Regions from separate parts of the uncultured Turicibacter sp. genome, predicted to be linked through region 2. Evidence: a T-box and tRNA genes for the amino acid it is inferred to sense, from the RefSeq annotation. Region 2 holds a T-box; the other holds one or more tRNA genes.
The links. The T-box of region 2 lies ahead of serS (serine--tRNA ligase). A T-box ahead of a tRNA ligase gene usually reads a tRNA of that ligase, here a tRNA-Ser.

Region 1: it encodes a tRNA-Ser, which carries the amino acid that the T-box ahead of serS (serine--tRNA ligase) is inferred to sense. The anticodon was not compared.

What each region holds. Positions count from the first base shown of each region.
Region 1 is NZ_CALIOS010000143.1:135-4,587, forward strand. Features, by position in the region: gene QWC74_RS13540 (ferrous iron transport protein A) at 1-206, shown strand, start outside; gene feoB (ferrous iron transport protein B) at 254-2,422, shown strand; tRNA gene QWC74_RS13550 (tRNA-Ser) at 2,626-2,718, opposite strand; gene QWC74_RS13555 (thymidine kinase) at 3,174-3,779, opposite strand; gene QWC74_RS13560 (LD-carboxypeptidase) at 3,954-4,453, opposite strand, start outside.
Region 2 is NZ_CALIOS010000055.1:74,864-79,316, forward strand. Features, by position in the region: gene QWC74_RS06360 (peptidoglycan DD-metalloendopeptidase family protein) at 1-115, opposite strand, end outside; gene serS (serine--tRNA ligase) at 261-1,535, opposite strand; T-box leader at 1,632-1,861, opposite strand; gene gyrA (DNA gyrase subunit A) at 2,046-4,453, opposite strand, start outside.

The sequences.
Region 1 (4,453 bases), on a different contig from region 2:
CAGCTACAATTGGTGAAACCGTCAAAGTTTTAAAGTTTAATGGTGAAGGTGCAACGAAGCGTCGTCTTATGGATATGGGAATTACAAAAGGAACATCTATTTATGTTCGTAAAGTTGCCCCACTTGGTGATCCAATCGAGGTAACGGTTCGTGGGTATGAGCTATCCCTTAGAAAATCTGATGCTGAAAATATTTTAATTGATTAATTTTTTTATAACGCAGTTAGTTTAGGCTAACTAATATAGGGGGACTAATGATGAGTTTAACTGTTGCACTTATAGGAAATCCAAACTGTGGGAAAACAACTACATTTAATGCTTTAACAGGAAGTAATCAATATGTTGGAAATTGGCCTGGAGTTACGGTTGAGAAAAAAGAAGGTCGTTTAAAAGGTCATAAAGATGTTACTATTGTTGATTTACCGGGAATCTATTCTTTATCACCTTATTCGCCTGAAGAAATTATTACACGAGAATTTTTAATTCATGAAAAACCAGATGTTGTTTTAAATATTGTGGATGCTTCTAATATTGAACGTAATCTTTACTTAACCACACAATTAATCGAATGTGGAATACCAGTAGTTATTGCATTAAATATGATGGACATTGTTGAAAAAAATGGGACAAAAATTAATATCAAAGCTCTTTCTAATCATCTAAACTGTCCTATTATACAAATGTCAGCTTTAAAAAACAAAGGATTAAAAGAATTAGTCAAGGCAGTCATTGAATCAAAATATTCTACGGTTACTTTAAAGCCGATTTTCAACCATAATGTTGAAGCAATTATCGATAATATTACGAATTTAATTAAAGCTCAGGTTAAACCATTTCAATCACGTTGGTATGCAATTAAGTTATTTGAGCGTGATCAAAAAGTTTTGAATTCCTTAAATTTAACTCAGTCAATTACAATGGAAATCGAATCAATGCTTGTATCATGCGAAGATTTGCTTGATGATGATAGCGAAAGTATTATTACGAATGGGCGTTATGATTTTATCGGGAATATTGTGAGTAAATGCGTGAAAAAAAATAATCATTCTACTTTAACACCATCAGATAAGATTGATCAAATTTTGACAAATCGTTGGCTGGCACTTCCCATATTCGCATTGATTATGTGGGGAATTTACTATATTGCGATTACCTCTGTCGGTTCGATTGCAACGGATTGGATTAATGACACGTTCTTTGGAGAGATTGTTCAGGGAAATGTAGCAACTTTCCTAGAAAGTATTAATACGGCTGATTGGTTAACAGGCCTAATTGTAGATGGAATTATTGGTGGGGTCGGGGCCGTGTTAGGATTTGTTCCTCAAATCATGATTTTATTCTTCTTAATCGCGATTTTAGAAGATTGTGGATATATGGCGCGTGTTGCCTTCATTATGGATCGTGTCTTTAGAAAATTTGGTCTATCTGGAAAATCATTTATTCCAATGTTAATTGGTTCTGGTTGTAGTGTACCTGCTGTTATGGCGAGTCGTACAATTGAAAATGAAAAAGATCGTAAGATGACGATTATGTTAACACCATTTATTCCTTGTGGTGCTAAGTTACCCGTGTTCGCCCTAATGGCAGGTGCTTTCTTCCCTACCATGTCTTGGGTTGCACCTTCAATGTATTTCTTAGGAATTACAATGGTTATTATTTCAGGTATCTTATTAAAACGTACTCGTTTATTTGCAGGAGATGCAGCTCCATTTATTATGGAGTTACCCGCTTATCACTTCCCTAGTATTAAAGGCTTATTTATCCACATGTGGGATCGTGCTAAGGCATTTATCTATAAAGCCGGAACTATTATCTTTGTAGCCTCTGGTTTAGTTTGGTTCTTACAATCATTTAACTGGTCGCTTGAAATGGTTGATGCCAGTGAAAGTATTTTAGCTTCAATCGGACGTATTATTGCTCCTATCTTCACTCCATTAGGGTTTGGAAATTGGCAAGCTGCTGTTGCAACATTGACTGGATTCTTAGCAAAAGAAAATGTGGTTGCAACATTCGGTGTCTTATTCGGATTAGGTGAAGAGATGAATGAGGAGTCAGTTGAATTACTTGGCACAATCCACTCATTATTCACTCCATTAAGTGCTTATGCATTTATGGCATTTACTTTACTTGCTGCGCCATGTTTTGCAGCAATTGGAGCTATTAAACGTGAAATGGCATCTTGGAAGTGGACATTAATCGCGATTGGCTACCAAACTGGTTTAGCTTACGTAGTTGCCTTCCTAATCTATCAAGTCGGAACAATCATTATCAATCATAACATCTCACCTTCAACTATTATCATTTCACTAATCGTTTTACTAGCACTGGGATTTGCTATCAGTAAGATTCGCCGTGATCATAAAGAAAGTAGTTGTGGATGTGGATGCTCAGGATGTAAATCCATTAATAAATGTTCTAAATAATCTAAATTTGGTTAATAGCTAAAGATAAAAACACGATAACCTCCCAAACTTTTATCTGTATATTCTATCTGATAGCTTTAACAATATATAAAAAGAGAACTCGAAACGAAGCCTGAGTTCTCTTTTCTTTTTACTTTATATAACTGTGAGTTTTAAAAATAAAAAAAAAGCCGCACATTCCTGTGCGACGTTATGTCAATTTATGGCGGAGGAAGAGGGATTCGAACCCCCGCTACGCTCTCACGTACTGTCGGTTTTCAAGACCGATCCCTTCAGCCGGACTTGGGTATTCCTCCGTATCAACAAAATTAATTATACATGACTCAAAACCTATTGTCAACAAAAGTTAATAATTTTTTTATTTTTTTTACTTCTAAATGATCTAATTCCTCATCTATAAACAACACATAGATTATACATATAAAAATTTCCTTCGTCTTTAATGATTCTATTTGCATAGAACCATTTGACGTAAGATTTGTTTCACTCAGTTTCGCTGAGCTTAACCACTCGATTCAGCCTTTTAGATATCTCTAACTGAGCTTGCGAAGTTTTAGAGTATCTTATCCTGTGTCACTAATGATTCTATCCGAGAATAGGAGGATTAGAATCATTAGTGACATAGGGTTTGTGTAATCTAGCTTCATCGAGCAGCTCCTCTATGAAATTTGATAAACTTGATTGGAGCAAAAAACGCTCCTGTCACTTTCTCTTCATTTCTACGATCTTCTAACCGCTTGTCTCAGCCTTTTTATTTATTTCTTAAATTTAGTGGATCTGGTAAATCTCTTACTTCATGGCAGTGACGACAACGTGGTTCGTATGCTTCTTTTGCCCCAACTTGGATGATTGGATCATGGTATGAAGCTGGTTGTCCATTAATTAGACGTTGTGAACGCGTAGCTGGTGCACCACAAACGCTACAAATTGATGTTAGTTTTGTTACGAATTCTGATTTTGTTAGTAGAATTGGCATTGTTCCGAATGGTTCCCCGCGGAAGTCTTTATCTAATCCTGCTACAATAACCCGAATTCCACGATCCGCTAGGTATTCTACTACGTCTACTACATTTTCTTCAAAAAATTGCACTTCATCGATTGCCACAGCATATGTTTTATCTGTGATGTGGTCTAAAATTTGAATCGGATGTTCAATTGGAATAGACGGCATTTTTAATCCACTATGTGATACCACTTCATCTTCACTATAACGATTATCAATAACCGGTTTAAATAAACAATATGGACGACGAGCAAAATCTAATCGTTTTAAACGACGAATTAATTCCTCTGTTTTACCTGCATACATACTCCCACAAATAGCTTCAACCCAACCCTCTTGACGGAAATCATACATTCTAAAAACCACCTTTCATCCTTCTGCATAATCAAACAAATTTAGTTGAATTTTGACACCCAACTAAAGCAACCTGATAATTATAACAGATATATATTTTAGGATTCAAGATAGATGCAAAAATGAAATTTTTTTCAGTAAAAACAAAAAAAGAGGAATTTCCTCTTTTTAATTTTATCCAATTTTTACCCGATGTTCATTCGGATTTAAACAAACTTTTGCTCCCATAGGAAGTGTTAAAAGGGGACTACAATGCCCGCTTTCAATCCCATAAGCAACTGGCTTCCCAAGCCCTTTTAACATTTTTTTTAATAATTTAGCTGAAGCCTTCTTATCAAAAACATTAAAATCACCAATCATGATTCCCGCTGCATCTTCAAGTTTGCCACTGTATTTGAGTTGAGTTAACAGTCGATCAATTGCATAAACCGGCTCATTCACTTCCTCAATAAATAAAATCTTATCCTTCGTATCAATCTCATAAGGTGTTCCAAGCGTCGAGCAAATGATTGTAAGATTTCCACCAACTAATATTCCCTCCACTGAATCTTTGGTATCATCATAGTAAGAAATATCCGTTAATTCTACAGGTTTAGCTTCTATTATCACATGCTTAGCACTTTGTAGAGTCACCTCATCCTTTAACATCAAGTCTTTCAACATCGGACCATGAT
Region 2 (4,453 bases):
TCTGATCATTAACATAAACCCGATAAATAATCTGGCTTATATCCCCCGCATATGCAGATATCAGTGGTATAAAGCACAATATGATAAGAATAATACTCATTCCCCGTTTTTTCATCTTATCACTCTCATCTTCAGTTGGTATATTATACTAATATTTTACTTTAATCTAATCTCACTGTCAAAACACTTTCATGTCTAATAATGCGTTTATACAAATTAAAAAGGAGTACTATACAGTACTCCTCTGACTAAGATACAAATTATTTAATTACTTCTGCATTACGCATATATGGGCGTAAAACTTCTGGAATCACAATTGTTCCATCAGCTTGTTGGTAATTTTCAATAATTGCTGCAACAGTACGTCCAATAGCAAGACCAGAACCATTTAACGTATGAACGAACTCAGGTTTAGCTTTAGCATCACGACGGAATTTAATATTTGCGCGACGTGCTTGGAAATCTTCAAAGTTAGAACAAGAAGAAATCTCTTTATATGCATTATAAGATGGTAACCATACTTCGATATCATATGTCTTAGCAGCAGAGAATCCGATATCTCCAGTACATAATTCGATAACACGGTAAGGTAACCCTAATAACTGTAATACTTTTTCAGCATTAGCAGTTAAACTTTCTAATTCTTGATAAGAATCTTCAGGTTTAACGAATTTCACTAATTCAACTTTATTGAATTGATGTTGACGGATAATACCACGAGTATCACGTCCAGCAGAACCTGCCTCAGCACGGAAACATGGGCTATAAGCTGTATATTTAATTGGTAATTGATCAGCACTTAAAATTTCATCACGATGTAAGTTAGTAACTGGTACTTCAGCAGTTGGAATTAAGAAATAATCACTATCTACTAATTTAAATGCATCATCTTCGAACTTTGGTAATTGCCCTGTTCCAGTCATACTTGCACGATTAACAATAACTGGAGGTAGAATTTCAGTATATCCATGATCACCAGTATGTAAATCTAACATAAAGCTAATTAAAGCACGCTCTAAACGAGCTCCTAATCCTTTATAAACTGCAAAACGGCTACCAGTGATTTTTCCTGCACGTTCAAAATCAATGATATCTAAGTCAGTTACTAAATCCCAGTGAGCTTTTGGTTCAAAATCAAATTTAGTTGGTTCTCCATATTTACGGATTTCAACATTATCATTTTCATCCTTACCTACAGCTATTGTTCCACATGGAACATTTGGAGTTCCTAATAAAATATTTTTAATTTCTTCATCAATCACACGTAATTGCTCATCTAATTGTTTAACTGTCTCACCAACACCATCCATTTGGCTTAATAATTCAGTTACATCCTTTTTTTCACGTTTATATTGACCAATTAATTTTGAAGTTTCATTACGTTTAGACTTTAATTGTTCAACTTCTAAGATGATTTCTTTACGTTTTTCATCTAATTCAGCAATTTTATTTAAATAGCTAAAATCACCACCACGTGTTTCGAGACGTTTAATTGTACCTTGTAAATCTTCACGTACTAATTTTAAATCTAACATGTCAATTCCTCCTAATATGATTTAGCATCAATTCAATCATCAACATCCCATTTCAGTTCAAAGATTTAAAAGAAAATAAAAAAATCTCGTCCCTGAATTAGGGACGAGATTAACCCGCGTTGCCACCCTAGTTGCCTCTTGTTCCACGTGGAACAATTTAGAGACCCCTTACAAAGATAACGGTTATACCGTGAATAAATACTCATCAATGACTTTCTTCATTCCGCTCCTAGGTTGATTCTTAATCTCCTATACATCAGTTTACACCAACCACTGACTCTCTATGCTATAGAAAGAAAATTACTAATCCTAATCAATGCTTTATTATTTACTTGTAATATAACACTATACATTTTTTTTGTCAATATTATATCAGAAGCAGTAGTTTTTTACATTTAATACTGCTTCTATAGGTTTATCTATTGATATGAATTCTGACATCACATATGTACATTAGTTTATATTATTATGTCTCATTAAATTTAATTATATGCGCATAAGACCTATTGTTTATTCTTTTTCTTCTAATAAAATTTCTGAAGCTTCGGTATTTTCAACCTTTTCAGTTGCTAATTCCTCTGTATGCTCTTCTTCATGTTCAACAAGTGCCACACTTGATACAAATTGATCATCAGTTAATCGAATTAACGTTACCCCTTGTGTTGCACGTCCTGTTTGTGAAATTTGGCTAATCGGTGTACGAATAATAATACCTTTATTCGTTACAATTAATAAATCTTCTTCACCTGTTACAGTTTTCATTGCAACTAATGAACCATTTTTATCTGTAATATTAATTGTTTTAACACCTTTTCCACCACGGCTAGTTTTACGATATTCACTAATTGGAGTACGTTTTCCAAATCCTTTTTCAGAAACAATTAAAATTTCTTGATCCTCAGTTACGATTTCCATTCCAACTGCAACTTCTCCCTCTTCAAGGTTAATTCCTCGAACTCCGGCAGCTGTACGTCCCATTGAACGAACTTGATCTTCCTCAAACCATACTAATTTACCACCACTTGATGCGATAACAATATCATTTGAACCAGTTGTTTTTCTGACTCCAATTAACTCATCATCTTCACGCAATGATAAAGCAATTAAACCATTTGTTCTAATATTACCAAATGCTGATAACGTTGTACGTTTAACGACTCCGGTACGAGTTGCAAAGAATAAGAACTCATTCTCATTGAACTCTTTAACTGGAATAATCGCACTAATTTCCTCATCTTGTGCAATTTCAATAATATTGACAATCGGTAATCCTTTAGCTGTTCTACCATATTCTGGAATAGTATAAGCTTTCTTCTGATATACCTTACCTTTATTCGTGAAGAATAATAAATAATCATGCGTAGAAGTTGATAGCAACTCTTTTACATAATCATCATCATGAGTTCCCATACCTTGGACACCACGTCCTCCACGGTTTTGAGAACGATATGTTGAGATAGGTTGGCGTTTAATATATCCATTATTCGTTAATGTGATAATGACTTGTTCTTCTGGAATTAAATCTTCATCCTCAATATCAAAATCAGAACCACGAACAATCTCAGTACGACGATCATCACCATGCTTAATCATTACTTCTGTTAACTCATCGCGGATAATACCATGTACACGATACTCATTAGCTAAAATATCTTTTAAATCAGCAATTAAAGTCACTAAATTTTGATATTCATCCTCAATTTTGTCACGTTCTAAACCTGTTAAACGACGTAAACGCATCTCAAGAATTGCTTTACCTTGACGTTCAGAGAATGAGAATTCTGAAATTAAGTTATTTAATGCTTCCTCATCATTTGAAGAACCACGAATAATTGCAATAATACGATCAATATGATCAAGCGCAATACGGAATCCTTCTAAAATATGAGCACGATCTTCTGCTTTATTTAAATCAAATTGCGTACGGCGTACAATAACTTCTACCTGATGTTTGATATACGCTGCAATAATCTCTTTTAAGTTTAATACTTTAGGTTGCCCATCTTGAAGAGCTAACATATTAATTCCGTAAGAAACTTGTAATTGAGTTAATTTGAATAAGTTATTTAACATAACCTGTGGATTAACATCCTTACGCAATTCAATAACAATTCGAGTTCCTTCACGGTTAGACTCATTACGTAAATCTGTAATTCCATCTAAACGTTTCTCCTTAACTAACTCAGCAATTTTTTCAATTAAACGTTCACGGTTAACTTGGTAAGGAATTTCAGTTACTAAAATTGAATATTTCCCACCATGACCTTCGATAATTTCACATTTTGAACGCATCATAATTGAACCATTACCAGTTTCATAAGCGTTACGGATACCTTTAGTCCCTAAAATTAAAGCCCCTGTTGGTAAATCCGGCCCTTTAATATGTTCCATTAATCCTAAAACATCGATTTCTGGATTCTCCATATAAGCTAAACAGGCGTTAATCACCTCTGTTAAGTTATGTGGAGGAATATTGGTAGCCATACCTACTGCAATCCCAGTTGTACCATTAACTAATAAACTTGGAAAACGTGCTGGTAGAACAACTGGCTCATGTTCTTCACCATCAAAGTTAGGTTGGAAATCAATCGTATTTTTATTAATATCACGCATCATTTCCATCGCAAGTTTTGACATTCTTGCTTCTGTATAACGCATTGCGGCTGCTCCGTCACCATCGATAGAACCAAAGTTTCCGTGACCGTCAACTAAAGGATAACGATAACTAAAATCTTGTGCCATACGTACCATGGCATCATAAACAGACGAGTCCCCATGAGGATGGTACTTGGCAATTACGTCCCCGACGATACGGGCAGACTTTTTATATGGTTTATCACTGTGCATTCCTAAATCATTCATCGAATATAATATACGACGATGTACAGGTTTTAAACCGTCACGAACATCCGGTAAAG